Regions from separate parts of the Actinoplanes sp. L3-i22 genome, predicted to be linked through region 1. Evidence: riboswitches for the same ligand, from Rfam matches in the RefSeq annotation. Region 1 holds a riboswitch; the other holds the start of a gene.
What was found. A riboswitch is a leader RNA that binds a small molecule or an ion and turns the genes downstream of it on or off. The one in region 1 is predicted to bind cyclic di-GMP.
Positions count from the first base shown of each region.

Region 2: another riboswitch for cyclic di-GMP. It lies ahead of L3i22_RS03395 (hypothetical protein); the one in region 1 lies ahead of L3i22_RS45385 (Calx-beta domain-containing protein).

Region 1 is NZ_AP024745.1:10,235,309-10,245,693, reverse strand. Features, by position in the region: gene L3i22_RS45390 (Calx-beta domain-containing protein) at 1-7,154, shown strand, start outside; cyclic di-GMP riboswitch class I at 7,346-7,424, shown strand; gene L3i22_RS45385 (Calx-beta domain-containing protein) at 7,530-10,385, shown strand, end outside.
Region 2 is NZ_AP024745.1:705,936-716,320, reverse strand. Features, by position in the region: gene L3i22_RS03410 (nitrate- and nitrite sensing domain-containing protein) at 1-1,249, opposite strand, end outside; gene L3i22_RS03405 (hypothetical protein) at 1,857-3,320, shown strand; gene L3i22_RS03400 (ribonuclease domain-containing protein) at 3,434-3,838, shown strand; cyclic di-GMP riboswitch class I at 4,083-4,157, shown strand; gene L3i22_RS03395 (hypothetical protein) at 4,187-4,594, shown strand; gene L3i22_RS03390 (DUF5305 family protein) at 4,688-8,179, shown strand; gene thiC (phosphomethylpyrimidine synthase ThiC) at 8,195-9,712, opposite strand; gene thiD (bifunctional hydroxymethylpyrimidine kinase/phosphomethylpyrimidine kinase) at 9,784-10,385, opposite strand, start outside.

The DNA.
Region 1 (10,385 bases):
CCGAGGGAAACTCCGGGACCCACGTCCAGCAGTACGACGTCAACCTCACGGTCGCACCGCAGGCGCCGGTCAGCGTCGGCTACACGGTCGTGGGGGACTCCGCCACCGACGGCAAGGATCTCGACAACACGTCGGGAACGCTCACCTTCGGGGTCGGCGAGAAGCACAAGACGATCGACGTCACGATCCACGGCGACAACGTGTACGAGCCCGGCGACGAGACGTTCGACATCGCGCTCACCAACCCGGGCGGCGCGCCGATCTCCGGATTCGGCACCACCCCGGTGACCATCCCGGACGACGACACCGAGCCGACGCTGGTCTCGGTCTCCAGCATCTCCCGGCCGGAGGGCAACGGCACCGCCACGTTCGTCGCCACGCTGAGCAACCCGAGCAGCCAGACCGTCACCGTGGACGTCGCCGCGACGCCGGGGACGGCCACCACCGGTGGGGTCACGCCGGGCTCGGACGACTACACCCGGGCGTCGGCGACGCTGACGTTCCCGGCCGAGTCGATCGCGCTGGACATCCCGGTGACGATCAACGCGGACACCGTGTTCGAGACCGACGAGTCGGCGACGATCAGCGCCACGCCGAACGCCGGCGTCCTCGGTTCGACGGTGGACGGGACGCTGACCCTGCAGAACGACGACCAGGCGCCGTCGGTCACGCTGGCCCCGCCGGCCGCGACCGAAGGGGACGGACCCGTCACCGTGACCGCGACGGTGACCGGCTCGGCCCAGGCCTCGATCAACTGGACCGCGGATCTGACCGGCGGGACCGCTCAGGGCGCCGACTTCGACAGCAGCTCGGCGACGCTCTCCGGCACGCTCCTCCCGGGCGTCTCCTCCATCGCGCTCGGCACCATCGCGGTGGTGGACGACGACATCGACGAGGATGACCAGACCGTCAAGATCAATGTGACGCTCGGTAGTCAAGCCGCGGTGTCGGGCAACCTGACGATTCATGATGATCCGCTCAACACGCCGCCCGCGATCACCATGTCGGCGGCCCAGTCCGTCGCCGAGAACGCCGCCAGCCCGCTCGACATCCCGGTGACCCTGGACTGGACGGGCAGCACCGCCACCAAGTCCGAGAAGTCGATCACGGTCCAGTACGGGACCGCCCCGGGCACTGCCCTCGCTCCCGGCGACTACACGACGACGGGTGGCACGCTCACCTTCGGCGCGCTGGGCAACCCGGAGAACATCCCGGTGCCGCTCGTCGACGACAGCGCCTACGAGCTCTCCGAGCACTTCGACGTCAACCTCAGCAACGCGACCAACGCCACCATCGCGGTGCCCACCGACGTGGTCACCATCAACGACAACGATCCCGCGCCGGGGTTCACCGTCTCCAGCCCGGGGGCGGTGGCCGAGGGCGGCTCGCTCACCTACACGGTCACGCTGGCCGCGCCGGCCGTGGCGGACATCCACTTCACCGCGTCGATGGCGGGCGTGACGGCCGACGTGGCCGACTACACCCTGGCGAACAGCACGTTCACGATCCCGGCGGGGGAGACCACGGCGACCGTGGTGGTGCAGACCACCCCCGACGTCCTGTACGAGGGTGACGAGACCGCCACCCTGTCGATCGCCCGGGCCGGCGGCGAGAACAACGCCACCGGAGCGCAGGTGGACCGCACGGTGACGATCACCGACGACGACCCGATCCCGACCCTCACGCTGAACACCCAGGACGCCGCCGAGGGCAACTCGGTGGACGTGATCGCGACCGTGCACGGCGTCGCCCAGGCGGCCATGACCTTCACGGTCGCGGCGGCCGGGGACTCGTCGAACGGCAGGGTCGCGGCGGACGTGGCGGACTACACCGCAAACCTGCCCGACCTGGTGGTGCCCGCCAACACGACGTCCGGGCACGCCTTCACGGTCGGTTCGATCGACTTCGCCGACGACACGATCGACGAGGACGAGCAGTACGTCGGCGTCACCCTGAGCAACGCCACGCATCCGTCCGCCGCGCCGGTCTCCTCGGCGTACGGCATCGACGACGACGTGGCCGACCTGCCCCCGCTCATCGTCCCGGACGGCACGGTGAGCGTCGCGGAGGACGACGGCACCGCGACCGTGCCGGTCACGCTGCAGTTCAGCGGGTCGACGACGGCGACCGAGAAGACCGTGTCGGTGAACTGGTCGGCCGACTCCGGTACCGCCATGCCCGACGAGGACTTCCAGGGGACCTCCGGGACGATGACCTTCGCGGCGGGCCAGACCAGCAAGTCGGCGGACGTGGCCCTGATCGACGACGCCTTCTACGAGCTGGACGAGACGTTCGACGTCAATTTCAGCAACCCGCAGGGCGCCGATGTCGACCCGGCCGTCACCACGGTGACGATCACCGACGACGACAGCGCCAACAAGCCGGGCTTCACCGTCGAGCGCGTCCAGCCGGCCGACGGGGTCACCGTGATCACGCCGGGCACCCCGATCCCCGAGGGCGACTCCGCCGTCTACAAGGTGGAGCTGGCCGCGCCCGCGGTCGCGGACGTCCACCTCGACGTGACGATGGTGAACGGGACGACCCACAACGACGACTACCACCTGACCGACGTCGCGATCACCATCCCGAAGGGTGGCATGCTGGCCGCGATCAACCTGCACACCACCCCCGACACGATGTACGAGGGTGACCAGACGGCCACGCTGCACGTCGCCCTGGCCGGGAGCGAGACCAACGCGACCGGCGGCCCGATCGACACGGCGGTGACCATCGCCGACGACGACGCGAAGCCCACGCTGTCGGTCTCCTCCAACGGCGGCGACGAGGGTGGCACGGCGCCGGTGATCGGCATCCTGCAGGGCAGCGCCGAGGTCGCCATGACCTACACGCTGAACTTCGCCCCCAGCACGACTAGCGGCATCCTCGCCGCCGATCCGGCTGACTTCACCGCCACCCCGGCCACGGTCGTGGTCCCCGGGGGCACCGCGTCCGGGAGCATCCTGCCGCTCACGTCGGTCCCGGTCCTGGACGACGACAAGGACGAGGACGTGCAGTTCGTCGGCGTCACCGTGCACAACTCCACGGTGTCCGGGGTCACCGACGTCTACACCGACTTCCCGCTCTACGATGCCCCGGACGACCTCCCGCCGGTGATCGTCGCCCCGGGCCCGCAGTCGTTCGCGGAGGGCGTCGGCACGGCGAACGTCCCGGTCACGCTCGACTTCAGCGACAGCGCCGCGACCAGCACCGAGAAGACCGTCACGGCGGACTGGGGCACCGACCCGGACACGGCCGGCGACGGGACCGACTTCACCGCGGCGACCGGGACGCTCACCTTCGCTCCCGGCGACACCAGCGAAGACGTTCCCGTGGCGATCATCGACGACGCCGTCTACGAGCTGTCCGAGACCTTCGACGTCGGCCTCGCCAACGCGTCCAACGCGAGCGGGATCGACCCGGCCGGCACGACGGTGACGATCACCGACGACGACAGCGCGCACAAGCCGGTCTTCAGCGTGTCGGCCTCGCAGCCGGTGAACGAGGGCGGGAGCACCTTCTACACGGTGTCCCTGGACGTGGCGGCGCCCGCGGACCTCCACTTCACGGCCGCGATGGCCGATGTGACGACCAGCGCCGACGACTACACCGCGCCGGCCGGCACGTTCACCATCCCGAAGGGCCAGACCTCGGTCGAGGTGGAGGTGGCGACCACCGCCGACGAGATCTACGAGGCCGACGAGACGGCCACCCTGTCGATCGCGCTGGCCGCCAACGAGGTGAACGCGACCGGGGCGCAGGCGGATCGCACGGTGACGATCACCAACGACGACCAGGCGCCCACGCTGACGCTGATCCCGGCCGAGGGCGCGGAGGGCGGCACGGTCGCGGTCAAGGCGACGGTGACCGGAACCGCCCAGTCCGCGACGACCTACTCGCTGACCCTCGCCGGGGACTCGCTGGCGGGCGATCCGGCCGAGGGCGCCGACTACACCGACAGCGGACTGACGTTCCCGCTTCCGCCGGGCACGCCGTCCGGCACCGAGGTGACCCTGCGGACGGTCCCGCTGCTCGACGACACCGTCGCCGAGGAGACCGAACACCTGCTGGTCAGCGTGCACAACGACACGGTGGCCGGGGTGGCCGACGTGACCGGCGGCTATCAGATCACCGACGACCCGGACGACCGGGACCCGAAGATCGCCATCCCGGCGAACACGCCGGTGGCCGAGAACGACGGTCCGGCGGTCGTCCCGGTCACGCTCGACTTCAGCGACAGCTCGGCGTTGAGCACCGAGAAGCAGATCCAGGTCGACTACCAGACCAGCAGCGGCAGCACGGACGGCAGCGCCGACGCGATCTCCGACTACGACCCGCAGAACGGCACCCTGACCTTCGCGCCGGGTGAGACCAGCAAGGACATCGAGGTCGGGATCGGCGACGACGGCGCCTACGAACTGGACGAGTCGTTCGGCGTCGACCTGAGCAACCCGCAGAACTCGGACGGTCTGGTCCGCCCGAGCGGCACGGTCACGATCACCAACGACGACACCCCGGCGCCGGGATTCACCGTCTCCGACCCGGTCGTCGCCGACGAGGGCGACGTCGCGCAGTACACGATCACGCTCGACGAGCCGGCCGCCGCGACGGTCACCTTCGACGCGACGATGGCCGACGTCAGCACGCACACCGCGGGCGGACATCCGGGCTGGGACGACTACACGCTCTCGGACGCGCACCCGACGATCGCCAAGGGCGAGACCACCGCGACGGTGCAGGTCGAGATCAACAACGACGATACGTACGAGGCGGACGAGCAGGCCACGCTGACCGTCGCCCCGGCCGCGACCGAGCTGAACGTGATCGGGGCGGCGCAGGACCGCGGCCTGACCATCCACAGCGCCGACGCGGTCCCGGTGATCGCCCTCAACGGCGGTGAGGGCGCCGAGGGCGGCAGCCTGGACGTCGTCGCCACCCCGACCGGCGTGGCCGAGAACGATCTGACGTACTCGCTCACCGCGGCCGCCGACGCCACCAACGGTGCGGATGGGGCGGAGCCGAGCGACTACACCCTGACGCCGGGCGGCGGTTCGTTCACCCTGCCCGCCGGCCAGACCGCGCCGCTCACCGTCCGTACGCTCGGACTCGCCGACGACACCGTCGACGAGGTGACCGAAACGGTCAAGATCACCGCGACCAACACCGGCGTCCCGGCCGCCGGAGCGGTGTCCGCGCTGTACCGGATCACCGACGACCCGAACGACAAGCCGCCCGCGGTGGCCCTCGGGGGTCCGGTGACCGTCGCCGAGGGCGCCGGGACCGCGACCGTGCCGGTGAGCCTGGTCTTCGACCCGGCCCGCACCGCCGCCACCTCGACCGAGCAGTCCGTCTCGGTCGCCCACCAGACCGTCGCCGGCACCGCGAGCGCCAACGACTACGGCGTCGCCACCCCGAACCCGCTGGTCATCGCGGCCGGCGGCAGCGGCGGCACGATCAGCGTGCCGATCGTCGACGACCTGCGCAACGAGATCAGCGAGACGTTCCAGGTCCAGGCGACCGCGGTCACCCCGGCCGACGCCGCGATCAGCACCGCCACCAGCACGATCACCATCACCGACAACGACCAGAACGTCCCGCTGCCGACCTTCTCGGTCACCGGCGGGACCGCCGCCGAGGGCTCGGGCAACGCGACGTTCACCGTCGCGCTGACCGTTCCGGCCCAGGACGACGTCGACCTCACCGTCACCACCCAGAACGGCACCGCGACCGGCGACGACTTCCGGGCGCCGGCCGGCACGCTGCGCATCCCGATGGGCAGCCGGACCGGCACGATCACCGTCCCGATCGTCCAGGACGCCGTCTACGAGGGCGACGAGTCCGCGGCGATCACCGTCGCGCTGGCCGCCGGCGAGCGCGACGCCACCGGACCCGCGCAGGTGGGGTCGCTGACCATCGTCGACGACGACGCCCGGCCGACGATCACGCTGCGGCCGGCGACCGGCGCCGAGGGGGAGACCCTCGAACTGCGCGGCACGGTCACCGGGGTCGCGCAGCGTGACCTCGACATGGGCACCGTGAAGATCGCCGGCTCGGCGACCGGGGATCCGGCCGAGCCGGGCGACTACGACGACGACCGCCTGGGCTCGCTCAGCCTGCCCGGCGGCACGCCGGACGGCACGGTGGTCACCCTGGGCACGATCGGTCTGGTCGACGACACCGTCGACGAGGACACCGAGGGCTTCACCGTCACTGCCGGTGACGTCAGCGCGGACTACCGGATCACCGACGACCCGGACGACCAGACGCCCGGGGTCACCATCGCCGACGGTTCCGCGGCCGAGGACGACGGCACGGTCACCCTGCCGGTGACGCTGGTCTTCGCCAAGGGCACCACCGGCACCGAACGGACCGTGACGCTGCCCTGGCGGACCGTCGCCGGCACGGCGCTCGCCGACGAGGACTACACCGACTCGTCCGGCACGCTCACCTTCGAGCCCGGCACCGATCAGTCGACGATCACCGTGCCGATCATCGACGACAAACAGAAAGAAACCGACCAGAGCTTTGCCGTACGTCTCGGCGACCCGTCCCCGAGCGACGTCGTCCGAGCCCGGACGCAGGCGACGGTGACCATCGCGGACAACGACCGGGCGACCGTGCCGACCCTGGCGCTGAGCTCCGCCGTCCTCACCGGCAGCGGCCGGGTCGCGATCAGCGGCAAGGCCGGCGCCGGGTCCAAGGTCGAGCTGCTCGCCGCGGCCGGCACCAGCGGCGGGACGTTCCGGGTGGCGCAGACCACGACGGCCGACAAGGAGGGCGCGTTCACCTTCGCGCCGACCCTCAACAACGGATACCGGCTGATGGCGCGGGCCGACGGGCTCACCTCGCCGGTGCGTACCGTGCAGGTCCGCCAGGACCCGGCACTGACCGCGACCAGCGGGGCGAAGGGCGCGGTGACCCTGCGGGTCAGCGGCGACCCGGACCAGCCCGGGCAGGACGTCAGCGTGCAGCGCCTGGTCAGCGGCTCCTGGAAGACCGTGGAGAAGGGCGCGCTGAACGCGGCCGGGACGTTCACGGTGACGACGCGGGGGTTGAAGTCCGGGACGACGTACTCGTTCCGCGCGGTGATCGCCGCGACCGCGTCGCTCGGCATCCTGGGCGGCACGTCGGCGTCCCGCTCGGTAAGGGTCCGCTGACCCGCCCGCGGCCGTTCGCGTGATCTTCGCCCGCACGTGAACGTTTCTCTGCCCGGAAAAAGGCGTTCCGCCGAAAAGGTACGGATATGCCGGTTAGATTACGGATGGCTCCGCCTCACACGGACCTCTAGTCCGGTGTTTGCGCTGCTGAGGGCCGGGTTGACCGGCGCCCCGACCGCCCCAAGGTGCGGTACCCGAACAGGCAACCCCGTCCCGTGACGGGGACGCAAAGCCAGGGGCCTCCCCGCTGGAGGTTGCCCAGCCGCCGAAGGAGACAGGAAGAGAATGCGTTATCGACCAATCCAAGCGGCGCCGCGCGACCGGGCGCCGTTCGCGCTCTGGGGACGGCCCCGGATCCGCACTGTCCTGGCCGCTGTGGCTGCCTCCGCCGCCGCGCTCGTTCCAGTAGCGTTCGTCCCCACGCCGGCCTACGCCGCCATCTCGGGCCTGACGATCACCCCACTGACGGACAACTGGGAAGGTGCCCGGGTCGCGTTCACGGCGACCTACACGGGCGCGTCGTCCTCCGGCGCGATCACCTTCGCCGCTACCGGGGACGGCGTCGCGGGCACCAACTACGTCGCTACCCCGACCGTCGGGGTGGCCGCGGGCGGCGCCAGCTACACCTTCCCCGGGACCACGGCCGGCGGCGTCAACTCCGTGACCGTCTATGTAGACACGATCGCCGACGCGGCCATCGCGGCCCACACGATCACCCTGACCGGGTCCGACGCCACCACGCCGACGCCCAACACGCAGGTGAGCTCGACCACGGCGTCGGTCTGGAACTGGGACCCCGCCGCCAACTCCTACATCCTGACCGGTCCGGGCACGGTTCCGGAGACCGCGACCACGACCGGCACGGGCGTGAGCGCGGTCACCACGCAGGCGACCGCCTGGGTGAGCGCCACCCTTTCGGGATCCGCTCAGACCCTGGCGCACGACGTCGTCATCCCGGTGGCGTCGATGGACCGGCTCGCGGGCCCGGCGGCGGCGCAGGCCGGCACCGACTCCACCCGGGACTACACGGCACTTCCGGCCGGGTCGACGATCACGATCAAGGCGGGGTCGAGCAGCGGTGCCACCGGGGTCACTCTCTTCGACGACGCGATCGACGAGGACGACCAGAGCTTCGACGTCAACATCACCACCGGTCAGGCGCCGGGTGGCAGCGCGGCCTCCGCGGGCGGTGCGACGGCACCGGTGACGATCACCGACGACGACGCGCAGCCGACCGTGAAGGTCGCCGGCGGCGGCTCGGTCAGCGAGAGCGGCTCGCTCGGCTTCCCGATCTCGCTCTCCGGCCCGACGCAGCGCGCTGGTGCGGCTGTCCGCTTCGACACCTCGAGCGGCGACACTCTGGACAACTCGAACCCGGCGACCAGCGGCACCGACTTCACCGCCGTTACGAATCGCAGCGTGACCTTCCCGAACAACTCCACCAATTCGACAGTGCTCGTCAAGACCACGGGCAACGTCAATGTAAGCAATGTTCCCATCGGTGACGGGGTCGTCGAGGGCACGGAGAACCTCAAGGCCACCCTGAGCGCCCCGACGAACATCACCCTGGGCACGCCGGTTTCGGCCAGCGGCACCATCGTCGACGCGGACACGCCGCCGTCCGCCTCCACGATCTCGGTCAACGAGACGGGGGTCGCGGCCACCAGTTGGACCGAGGGCAACAGCGGCACCGTCGACAAGTGGATCTACCTGACGCTGAGCGGCACCGCCTCGATCCCGGTGAAGATCAACTACGCCTTCAGCGGTGGCACCGCCACCAATGGCACCGACTACGTCGGCAAGGACGGCTCGCTGACGATCGCGCCCGGCGAGACCAAGGCGAAGATTCCGGTCTCGATCATCGGGGACACCTACTACGAGAGCCCGGACGAGACCTTCAACCTGGTCTTGACCAGCCCGAACGCCACGCTGACGGGTTCCACGACGGCGTTCACCATCGCCGACGACGGTGACACCAAGCCGACCTGGAACCTGAAGGACGCCACGGTCGACGAGGGCAAGACCGGCGTCACCCAGGCGAAGATCCCGGTCACGCTGAGCGGCCCGACGAACGTGGACGTCTCGTTCACCTTCTCGGTTCCCGCCGTTGTGGGTGCGGGAACCACGGCGACCCAGGGAGCCACCGTCGCCGGCGGCACCGCCCTGGGTGCCAGCGACTACGCCCAGCCGACATCGTCCGTGGTGACCATCCCGGCCGGCCAGACCACGGCTGACCTGGTGATCCCGGTCAACGGCGACACGGTCTACGAGGGCAACGAGACGATCGCGATCCCGGCGCCCGTCGTGAGCGCGGGTTCCAGCAACGTGACGACGGGTACTCCGTCGACCGCGTCGCTCACGATCAAGGACGACGACGCCGCGCCTGCGGTCACCTTCAACTCGACCGGTGGCACCGAGGGCACGTCGATCCGCGTCAACGCGACCGTCACCGGCACCGCGGAGAAGGCGTACAAGCTGAAGTTCGCCACCGCCGGGTCCGGTACCGGTAACGAGGTCGCGACCTACAACACCGACTACTCGGGCAACATCGCCAACCTCGGTCTCATCGGCGGCGAACTGACCGTCACCGCCGGGGCGGCGACCCCGACGCTGGGCCAGATCGCCGAGTTCTACCTCGAGCCGGACAGCATCGACGAGCCGACCGAGACGTTCGGAGTCACCGCGACCGAGTCGTCCGCCTCGCTGATCGGCATCCCGGTCAGCACCGGCACGTACAAGATCACCGATGACCCGGGCGACCTCCCGCCGGCCGTCCACATTCCGGACGGCTCGATCAAGGAGAACGAGAAGTCCATCGAGGTCCCGGTGGGCCTGGAGTGGACCGCCGACAACTCGGCCACCTCGACCACCCAGACCCTGACCGTCCCGTGGGAGACCGCGGACGGCACGGCCAAGGCGGGCGAGGACTACGAGGCGTCGCACGGCACCCTGATGATCACGCCGGACGGCAAGGGCAACGTCATCAGCGTCAAGATCATTGACGACAAGATGAAGGAGCCGGACGAGACCTTCTGGATCAAGCTCGGCAAGCCCGGCCCGGCCGGTGCGAGCGTCTACAACAACATCTGGAACGGCACCGTCACCATCGAGTCCGACGACATGTCGAACCCGGTCGCCCCGACCCTGACCGTCACCGGTCCGGCCAAGGGCGGCGGCCTGGCCGCCATCTGGGGCAAGGCCGGCCCGAAGGCGGACGTCGAGCTCTGGGGC
Region 2 (10,385 bases), 2.5 Mb from region 1:
CGACCCGGATGGCTTCCCGGTGCACCATGTTGAACGCCTCGGCGACCTGGCCGAACTCGTCCCGCTCCTGGAGCCGGATCGGGTCCCGGGTCTGCGCGACGATCCGGTCGACGCCGCCCTCGCCGAGGCTCTCGATGTCCTGCAGCCGGCTGACCGCGTCGGGCAGGTCGCGGTGCGCCACGGCGAGCGCGCCCTCCCGCAGCCGGCGCAGCGACAGGTGCAGGTTGCGGCCCAGGTAGACGGCGAGCGCGATGGCCGCGATCAGGACCAGCAGCACCACCACGAACTCGAGGGTGGCGCGCCGGCTGGTGGCCGCGCTGTCGTCCGCGGCGACCTTGACGACCTCGGTCTCCAGGCTCGCCCCGGCCCCCCGGAAAAGATCAAGAACTTGGGCGTACGCCTTCGTCAGCTCCCCCGGCGACACCGCCCCGGCCCCGGCGAGCCGGGTGATCGTCCCGTCCGCCTTCGCCACGGCCGCGTCGGCCAGGGTCGCCTCGACCAGGCCGACCTGATCGGCGGTGGCGATCTGGCGGAAGTCGTCGAGCGCCTCCTGCCGGGCGGCCTGGGTGGCGATCAGCTCCTGCTGCCAGGTCGCGCTGACCTGACCGGTGACGCGGACCAGGTAGGCGGCCGCCTCCTGGTCGGCGACGGCGGCCTGGATCCGGGCGAACGCGGCCAGCGCGCGCAGTCCGTCGGCGACCATGCCGGGCTCGGCGATCTGGCTGACCGACTCGTCATAATCGGACAGTCCGTCGAGGACCGTGGCGTACTGCTCGGCCGCGGTGGTGAGCGTCACATCCTTGCGGGCGGTGATCGCCCCGCGGGTGTCGGTCAGCGCGCCGAGCCGCTCCTGGATCAGCTGGAGCCGGTCCCGTACCCGGGCCGGCACCTCGGTCAGCGCGGCGCGGTCCCGGCGGAACACCTGGACCTGCGCGTCGGTCGCGGCGACCGAGCCCTGGAAGGTCTCGGCCGGCCCGTCCGGATCGGCGAGGAACGCGACGGCGGCCATCCGCTCCTGGTGCAGCAGCCGGCTCAGGCCGGAGAGGTCGGTACCGAGCCGGGTCAGGTCGGCGACCCGGCCGGAGTCGGTGGCCCGGCCGCGCACTTCGATCAGTCGGACGGACGCCAGCACCAGTACCGCGACCAGCGGGATGACCAGAATGCCGGCGACTTTCGCGCGAATCCGGGCGTCGCGCAGCCACGGGAAGGGACCGCGTCGTACAGCCAGGCCCGAGGATCCCGTGCTCACGACATCTCCTTCGTGGTCGTCCCGCCTCGATGGGCGCCCCGGAATGCGATCGTCGCCGCCGGCGCGGCCTCGTCCGGGAGCTGCGGTCCGGCCCCGTCCGGCGCGCGCAGCAAGGTCCGTGCCGAAACTGGCACGGCGGCGATTTCATCAGACCCCCGACTGTTTTGGGAAGCCTGGATCCTCCCGGAAACCACCCGGCTGTCCAGGTGGTAGCCGCGCGCGGGGCCGGCCGGCAGCCGGGATCGTGGCGTTGACGTGCGCGAATACCTCATCCGAGACCACTTCCGCGGCCACGGCAACCGAACACCTTCACGATTCCAACCACTATGTGAGAGTCCTGTCCCGCGCCTGACGAAACCGCGGCTTCTGAGCAGGGGTCTCACGTTCGCAAGGATTGGCACGACGCGACGGACACGCTGTCCGTGCCGGACAGTGTCCACTCTGGAGAGTCGGTCTGGCAACCTATCCCGTACGTCGCCTTCAAGTGACCGACCGTAACCATAATTGATCGAACTCCGTCGATCAATGAAGATCCATACTTTAGGCTGCCTTAAGAAGCCGCGCCCCCACTGGCGTTTCCGCGGCGGTATTCCGTAACGTGCCCGGCATGGCAATTCGGAGCTGGGTGAAGCTACTGGCCACCACCGCCACGGCAGCCGCCGTGGTCGGAGCCGGCCAACTCGGCATCGCCTACGGGCTCGGCATCATCCGGCTGGATCGCATCCTGGACGTCACTGCGCGTGATCAATGGACCGCGCAACTCGCCTGGGTCGCGTGGATCACGATGAGCGCCGCCGCACTCGGCGCGATCGTCGCCACCGCTCTGCTGCCGCGCTGGCGCTCCCGCCCGCTCGGCGCCGGTGGCGCGCTGGCGATCGGCCTCGCCGGCGGTCTCGGCTCGCTGGCCGTCCTGCCGCTGACCATGCAGCCCGCGCGGGACGCGCAGGTCGCCGGGGTGCAGCCGGTCCTGGTGATCGGCATCGCCGCCGGCCTCGGCGCCGCGGCCGGCATCTTCGCGGGCTGGGCCGCCGCCGCCAAGCCGGCCGCCCGCTGGAACCTGGCCGCCCTGAGCGTGCTGATGTGGGTCGTCGCGCTGGTCTCGGTCGGCCCGTCGCTGCGCCCCGGCCACGCCGCCGCGGAGATCCACCTCGGCGTGCTCGGCGGCAGCCTGATCCCGTCCGCCCTGACCGCGCACACCACGTTCCTCACCATGCCGACCCTGGCGCTGCTCGCCGGCCTGACCGTCGGCTTCGTCGCCCGCGGCCGCCGGCTGTCGATGCTCGCCGCCGGGCTCGCCGGGCTGGCCGGTCCGGCACTGCTGACCGTGGCCTACCTGGTCGCCGGGCCGGAGCTCGGCGCGGCCGGGTTCCAGGACGACCCGTACTGGTCGGCGATGACCGCGTGCGGCGCCGGCGTGCTCGGCTCGGTGCTCGCGGCGATCGTCCGGGGCGCACCCGCCGCCGCCTCCTCCCCCGCCGCCGCAGCCTCGACCGCCCCGGCCGCCGCGCCCGCCGAGCCGGAGCCCGCCCCGCTGCCCAAGCGGGACGCGCCGAACCAGTCGGCCATCGCGCGGGCCGCCGCGGCCGCCGCGCTGCGCCCCGAGGACCAGCTCCGGCCCTCCGACACCGGGGTCATCGGCGTCGCACCGGGCACCCCGAACAACCCGTTCTCCGGCGGCAGCGGCAGCCCGTTCCGGGGCGGCGTGCCGTTCCCCCCGCAGCCCACCCCGACCCAGCCGCCGCCGCAGGCGCCGGCCCCGGAGAACCCGCCGCGTTTCTCCGGCCAGCAGCCGAACCCGTCCTCGGGCGGCTGGCGGAGTCGCCGGTCCGCACCCCCGCAGGCCCCGGCGCCGAGCCCAGGCCCAGGTCAGGGGCCAGGCGGCGACGGCTTCGACGGTTTCGCCGCCGGCCGCAACGGCGCGATGACCGCCGAGCAGCCCCGGGTCGCCGCACCGCGCGGACCGATCGTCGAGCCCACCTCGATCAGCGGGCCGTACCCGCCGGCGCCCGGGCGCAAGCCTGGCCGGGAAAATGATTATGTCGATTGGGTGAGCGGGCTCGGCGGCCAGTAAAAGATTCGTAAACTCCGATGGAATGATGCATCTGGGAGGTACCGCGGGACGCTCGGGGCAGGCACGATGCTCGATGTCCGGGCCCCATCCCCGAGTCGCATCGGAGTTCGAACGTGAACCGTCCCCAACCCCTCGCCCGCCGGGTCCTGCTCAGCCTCGCCCTGATCCTCGGGCTGGCCGGCAGCGCGCTCGCCGTCCCGTCGGCCGCGCAGGCCGCCGTCTACTCCACGTGCACGATCAGCCGCTGCTCGGCCGCGCGCACCGCCTTCACCGGCTGGCAGACGCTGGGCTGGCCGCTCAGCTCCGGCTGGTACTCCTGGCCGTACGGCAGCTACAACTACACCGGCGGCACCTTCCAGAACCGTGAGGGCTACCTGCCGTCGGCCACCTACAACGAGTACGACGTCTACTCCCGCGCCAAGGGCGCCTCGCGCGACGCGTACCGGATCGTGGTCAATCGCAGCACGAAGGTCGCCTACTTCACCCCGGATCACTACGTGACCTTCTACAAGCTCTGAACCCTTATTTGGTACGTGCTCGCGGCGGTCGTCTCAAGACGGCCGCCGCGCCGTTTTCCTACCCGGCCCGCCGTCGGTGCCGCTTTCCCCGCGGCCCACCGCAACCGAGCCGCAACCATTAGCACCCGACGGGCGCTCAGGCACCCCGAATCGATAGATCAGACCAGCAATTCTCCCGGCTAACCCTTAGCCAGAGCCCCAGCACGGCCGAACAACCCGGTGCCAGGGGATAACGAAGTCCGCTCGGCGTGAAGGGCAAACCCGGTGCAAGCCGGGGACGCAAAGCCACAGGACCCACGAGGTCGGCTGGGCTACCACCGAACGAACAGGGGATTCAATATGCGGAACATGATGCAGCTTCTTGGTGGCGTCGCGGTCGCAGGTATCGTCGCCGCCGGCAGCAGCGCCTTCACCGGCTACGGCGCCAGCACCGTGGCCACAACTCCTTACCTCGGCGGCACCTTCCACCAGGCTGTTTCGGGTGCGACGCTCATGACCGTCGCGCTCACCACCACCGCCGACCTGTCGAACTCTCAGGTAACCGAGATCCTGCTGACCTTCGATTCCGACACCCCCACCGGCAAGGCCGTCACTCTGGTCTCTGACGGAACCCTCGGCGGGGCGGGCACGCCCACCGGCATCTACTGCCAGGCCACCCAGGCGAACTTCACCTCCAACTGCAAGGTTGGAACTTCCTACGCCGCACCCACCGGTTACAAGACCAACATCAAGGACCTGACCATCACCGTGGCGTAGCACGAAACCGACATATGGCGGATACCGCCTCCCTACAGTGACCCTAGGGTCGTAGACGGAGGCACCATCCCCAAGTCAGTCCGACGTATCGCCTTGGCCGCCATCCTCGCGATGGCGGCCTTTGGCGTGTGGGCGGTCGGCACCCATCGCATTTCTTACGTAGTGACGCACGGCATCAGCATGAACCCCGTCTACTACGCGGGCGACCTCGTCATCCTTGCCAAACCCGATTTCTATTCCGTCGGCGACATAGCCGCATACCATGGCCCTGAGAGCGCGGAGGTCCTGCACCGGATCATCGGCGGCGACGGTGTCGGCGGTTATACCTTCAAAGGCGACAACAATCAGTCGATCGACATCACCCATCCCACTGCGGACGAACTCATCGGTCGCCCGGTCCTCCACGTTCCCCACGGCGGAATCTGGTTACGACCGCTTCTCAGCCCGACAGCGCTGGGCATGCTCGGATTCCTATTCGTCGGTGGCGCTGCCACGGCCAAAACCCGCAGGCAACTTGCGCGCGGGCATCGCAAGAAGAGGACGACGGGCATGGCAGGTGGAGGCGGTACCTGGTCGGCTGCCGCAGTCGTCGTCAAAGCCATCGGCCGACTGCACCCCGTCTTCCGCATCGTTGCCGTTGTCACCGCACTGTTCGCGCTGGCCGGCCTCCTGCTGGGCGTCCTCGGCTGGCTGAAACCGGCCACGCAGGTCGCAGTCAGCACTTCCGAGGCCGCCGAGTCGATGACCTTCTCCTACTCCGCGAAGGTGACGCCTTCCGCGGCCTATGACGGCACAGTCGCCTACTCCCCCGATCCCATCTATCGGCAGCTCGCCAAGTTCGTCGACTTACAGATGCAGTACCGGGGGAAACCCGGTCGAATCGACGTAGGCGCACGGCTGGTCGCACAGGGAGGCTGGCACTCCACTATCCAGCTGTCCCAGCCCCGGCAGTTCACCGCCGATCGATACACCGGCACGGTCACGCTTGACCTGGATGGGCTACAAGAACGGGCTACTGAAGCGGGCAAGGCGATCGGCGCCGATCTCGGCGCGATCACCATCTCGGTCACCGCACACGTTCAGCATGGTGACGGCACGTCCTTCGAACCCCAGCTGGGACTCGCGCTCGACTCACTGCAGTTGAACCTCACCAGCAATGCGGCAAGCCTGGTTGTCGACCAGTCGGGGTCGACAACCGGCGGAGGGGTCTATCCCCGGCAGATCAGCGTGCTCGGACGAGATCTGATGACCGCCGGCGAAGCTCGACGGTATGCAGTCTGGCTGCTTTTGATCGCCGTGGCCGGGGCGATCGGGATCGGGTTGGCGGCGCTTCGACATGTCCCTTTGGCGAGCCGGGCGCAGATTCAGCGGCGGTATGGGCATCTGCTGGTGCCGGTCGAGCCGATGACCAGTAAGCAGGGCGAGGCGGTGGTCACCGTGGCGTCGGTGCCGGCGCTGGTGAAGCTGGCCGAGAAGTACGGGCAGATGATCCTTACCTGGACCCGCCCCGACGGTGCCGATGATTTCGTGGTCCGGGATGACGGGGTCCTCTACCGGTACCGGATCGTCCCGGCCCGACCCGCCACCGCAAAGCCGCCGCTCGCCGGTATGCCCCACCCGGCCGCCCGCCGCGCCCAGAAGTCGGCAGCCCTCGGCATCGCCTCGGTAGCCGCCGCCAAACAGCCCGCGGAACAAGCCGACTCAACCGAACCCCACAGCCAAACCGACTCGAAGCCGCCCACCACACAAACCGAGCCCGAGCAGGCCACCGCACAGACCGAGTCCGCGCGGCCCGCCAAACAAACCGAGCCCGAGCACGTCGAGCCCGAGCGGCCCGCCAAACAAACCGAGTCCGAGCATGTCGAGCCCGAGCAGCCCGCCGCGCAGGCCGAGCCCGAGCAGCCCGCCGCGCAGGCCGAGCCCGAGCAGCCCGCCGCGCAGGCCGAGCCCGAGCAGCCCGCCGCGCAGGCCGAGCCGGATAAGCCCGACGAGCAGGCCAAGCCCGAGCAGGTAGGGGAACCGACGCCGGAGCAGGCTGGAACGCCTGAAGCGGTAGCTGACCTACCTGCCGAAACTGATCGACGCGACAAGCCCGAGAGCGAAAACGAGCAGCCGGCAGGCACCGCGTCGGCTCCCGAGGTCGAAGGCGAACTCGCGGCGGACGACGAGCCGGAGTCCAATCCGCCTGCGCCCCGGGAAGAAATCCCCGCAAACGAGACGGCCCAGACCGAAGCGCCGACGGACCCGGGGGAAACGCCCACAACTCGGGCGGAGACATCCGCGATCCAGGTGATCCAGACGAAGGCTCTCGTGCGCCGGGTAGCGGCACCGGTGGTTCGGTTCGTGGCGGCAACGACCGAGGCGGCAGCTCCTGAGGTCATCGCCGAAGCCGGGGGATCGACAGCGACGCCGAAGAACGAGCAGGACAGGCCCGCCGCAGAAAAAGCTGAAAAAGCTGAAAAAGCGGAGAAGTCGGAAAAGGCGGAGAGCGCAGTGGTTGAAGCCGCTGCTACGACCCGTGATGAGCCGGCCCGGCGTTCGCGCAAACGTGTCCGGAAGACAGACCCGCAGCCCGAAGCCCTCGCCGAGAAAGCGCCGGAGACCCCGGCCCCGGCAGAGGTCGGCGCGGCAATGGCCGTACCGAAGGAGGAGCCGGCGGCGGAAAGCCCCGCTGGACCACCGAAGCCGACCGCCCGCCGCAAGCCCCGCGTCCGCAAGCCCGCGCCCGCCGCCGTCGAGGCCGAAGCGTCAGCGAAGGCCGAGGCAAGCCCAGCGCCCCAAACAAGCCCAACGCCCCAAACAGGCCCAACGCCTCAGGCAAGCCCGACGCCGAAGGCGGGCCCGGCCCCCAAGGCGAGCCCGGCGCCCAAGGCGAGCCCGGCGCCCGAAGCAAACCCGGCGCCCAAGGCCGCCGCAAAGTTGGACACGAAAGCGGAGCCGCAGGCCACTCCCGCCGCACGCAGGCCCGCCAAAAAAGCAACCGCCAGCAAGACCGCCCAGCCCAACAAGAACGCCCAGCCCGGCAAGACCGCGCAGGCCGGCAAGACCGCGCAGGCCGGCAAGGTCATCCCGGGCCGGGAGACGGCTGCGGCCCGCGCGGCCACCGAGGCCGGCAAGATCGCCGCCGGCCGGAGGGCTGCCACGGCTGATGGCGAGGCCGCCAAAGAGCCGACCATCCCCGAGCCGACCACCCCCGAGCTGACCGTCCCCGAGCCGACCACCCCCGAGCTGACCGCCGCCGACCTGGCCGCCCGGCGGCAAGCCATCGAAGAGCTCGCCGCCGAACAGCAGGCCACCGAAGTGCAGACCGCCGAGAAACTGGCCGAGCGAAAAGCCACGATGACCTTCGCCGAGCAGAAAGCAACCGCAGACGTGACCGCACAACGCACCGCCGCCGAAGAGCTGGCCGAGCGCAACCGGGTCTTGGAGCAGGCGATCGCCCGCAAGGCCGAGGAGGACCAGGCCGCAGCGGACCGGGCCCGCAAGGAGCGCGTGGCAAAGCGCACCGCCTCACGCGACCCGGTCTTCGATTTCCTGCCGACAAAAGACCCGACGAAAGACCCGACGAAAGACCCGAAAGACTAGGCACAAGACCCAGAACTAAGGCGTAACAGGCAGGTAGACCCGCCCACCCCCATCCACGAACTCCGAAGACTTGGCCTTCATCCCCGCCGCCCGCAACTCATGACTGATCTTCATCGAGCAGAACTTGGGCCCGCACATCGAGCAGAAATGCGCGGTCTTCGCCGGCGCCGCCGGCAGTGTCTCGTCGTGATAGGCCCGCGCCGTCCCCGGGTCCAGGGCCAGCTCGAACTGGTCCTCCCAGCGGAACTCGAACCGCGCGTGCGACAACGCGTCGTCCCAGTCCTGCGCCCCGGGATGCCCCTTGGCGAGATCCGCCGCGTGGGCCGCGATCTTGTAAGCGATCATCCCGGCCTTGACGTCCTCCTTGTTCGGCAACCCGAGATGTTCCTTGGGCGTCACGTAGCAGAGCATCGCGGTCCCGAACATCCCGATCATCGCGGCCCCGATCGCGGACGTGATGTGGTCGTAGGCGGGCGCGATGTCGGTGGTCAGCGGCCCGAGGGTGTAGAAGGGCGCCCCGCCGCACAGCTCCACCTGCAGGTCGACGTTCTCCTTGATCTTGTGCATCGGGACGTGGCCGGGCCCTTCGACCATCACCTGGACGTCGTACTCCCAGGCGATGTGGGTCAGCTCGCCGAGCGTGCGCAGTTCGGCGAACTGGGCCTCGTCGTTGGCGTCCGCGATCGAGCCGGGGCGCAGCCCGTCGCCGAGCGAGAACGTGATGTCGTACTCCCGGAAGATCTCGCACAGTTCGCGGAAGTGCGTGTAGAGGAAGTTCTGCCGGTGCCCGGCGAGACACCAGGCCGCCATGATCGACCCGCCGCGCGAGACGATGCCGGTGACCCGCTCGGCCGCCAGTGGGACGTACTCCAGGAGCACGCCCGCGTGGATCGTCATGTAGTCGACGCCCTGTTCGGCCTGCTCGATCACGGTCTCCCGGAACAGCTCCCAGGACAACTTGAGCGGATCCCCGCCGACCTTCTCGAGGGCCTGGTAGATCGGCACGGTCCCGATCGGCACCGGTGAGTTCCGGACGATCGACTCGCGGGTCTCGTGGATCCGCGGGCCGGTGGACAGGTCCATCACGGTGTCCGCACCCCACCGGGTGGCCCAGGTGAGCTTCTCCACCTCTTCGGCGACCGACGAGGTGACCGCCGAGGTGCCGATGTTCGCGTTGACCTTCACCAGGAACTTCGTCCCGATGATCATCGGCTCGGACTCCGGGTGCTTGCGGTTGACCGGCAGCACCGCGTGCCCGGCGGCGATCTCGTCGCGGACGAGCTCCGGCGTGCAGCCCTCGCGGACCGCGACGAACTCCATCTCCGGCGTGATGTCCCCGGCCCGCGCGGCGGCGAGCTGGGTTCGCCCGTCCCACCACGGCTTGCGCAGCTCGGGCAAGCCTTGTGACGGGTCGCTGCCCGGGCCGGCGGTGTCGTAGAGCCGGACCGGCGGGATGTCGCCGGTCAGCACCACCTCGGTGAACGGCACGCGGATCTCCGGACGGGAGCCCTCCACGTAGACCTTGCGCCTCATGCTTCCTCCTAAATAGGTATAAAACCGGCGGAAAATGGCAGCACGGATCCGCCGGACATCTCCGGGGGTTCTTAACGGACGAAGAAGTGGTCGAGCGGCCCGGGCCCGGCGCCCAGTTGCCACCCGGCGCCGCCGCGCAGCGCCCCGGTCACGTACTCCTTGGCCGCGGCGATCGCGTCCGGAACGGCATCACCCATGGCCAGCCGCACCGCGATCGCCGAGGAGAACGTGCACCCCGACCCGTGGTTGTTCGGTGTCGGCACGGATTCCCCGTGCAGTTCGGTGACGACGCCGCCGTGCCAGAGCACGTCGACCGCGAGCTCACTGCCGGTCACGACCACGGCGCGCGGCCCGGTCGCGGCCAATTCCGCCGCTGCCGCGGCCATCTCCGAGGTGGTCTCGACCCGGCGTCCGGCGAGGGCGCCGGCCTCCTGCCGGTTCGGCGTCACGACTTGGGCGTACGGCATGAGCACCGCCACCACCGACGCCGCCCCGAGCCGGCTGCCCGACGTGGCCACCAGCACCGGATCCACCACCAGATGCGGCAGGTCGGCGGCCCGATCCGCGATCACCTGGGCCACGGCCCGATCGGCGATCATCCCGACCTTGACCGCCGCCACCTCGAAGTCGTTGAGCACGGCGTCGAGCTGCGCGGCCACCACCTCCGCCGGCA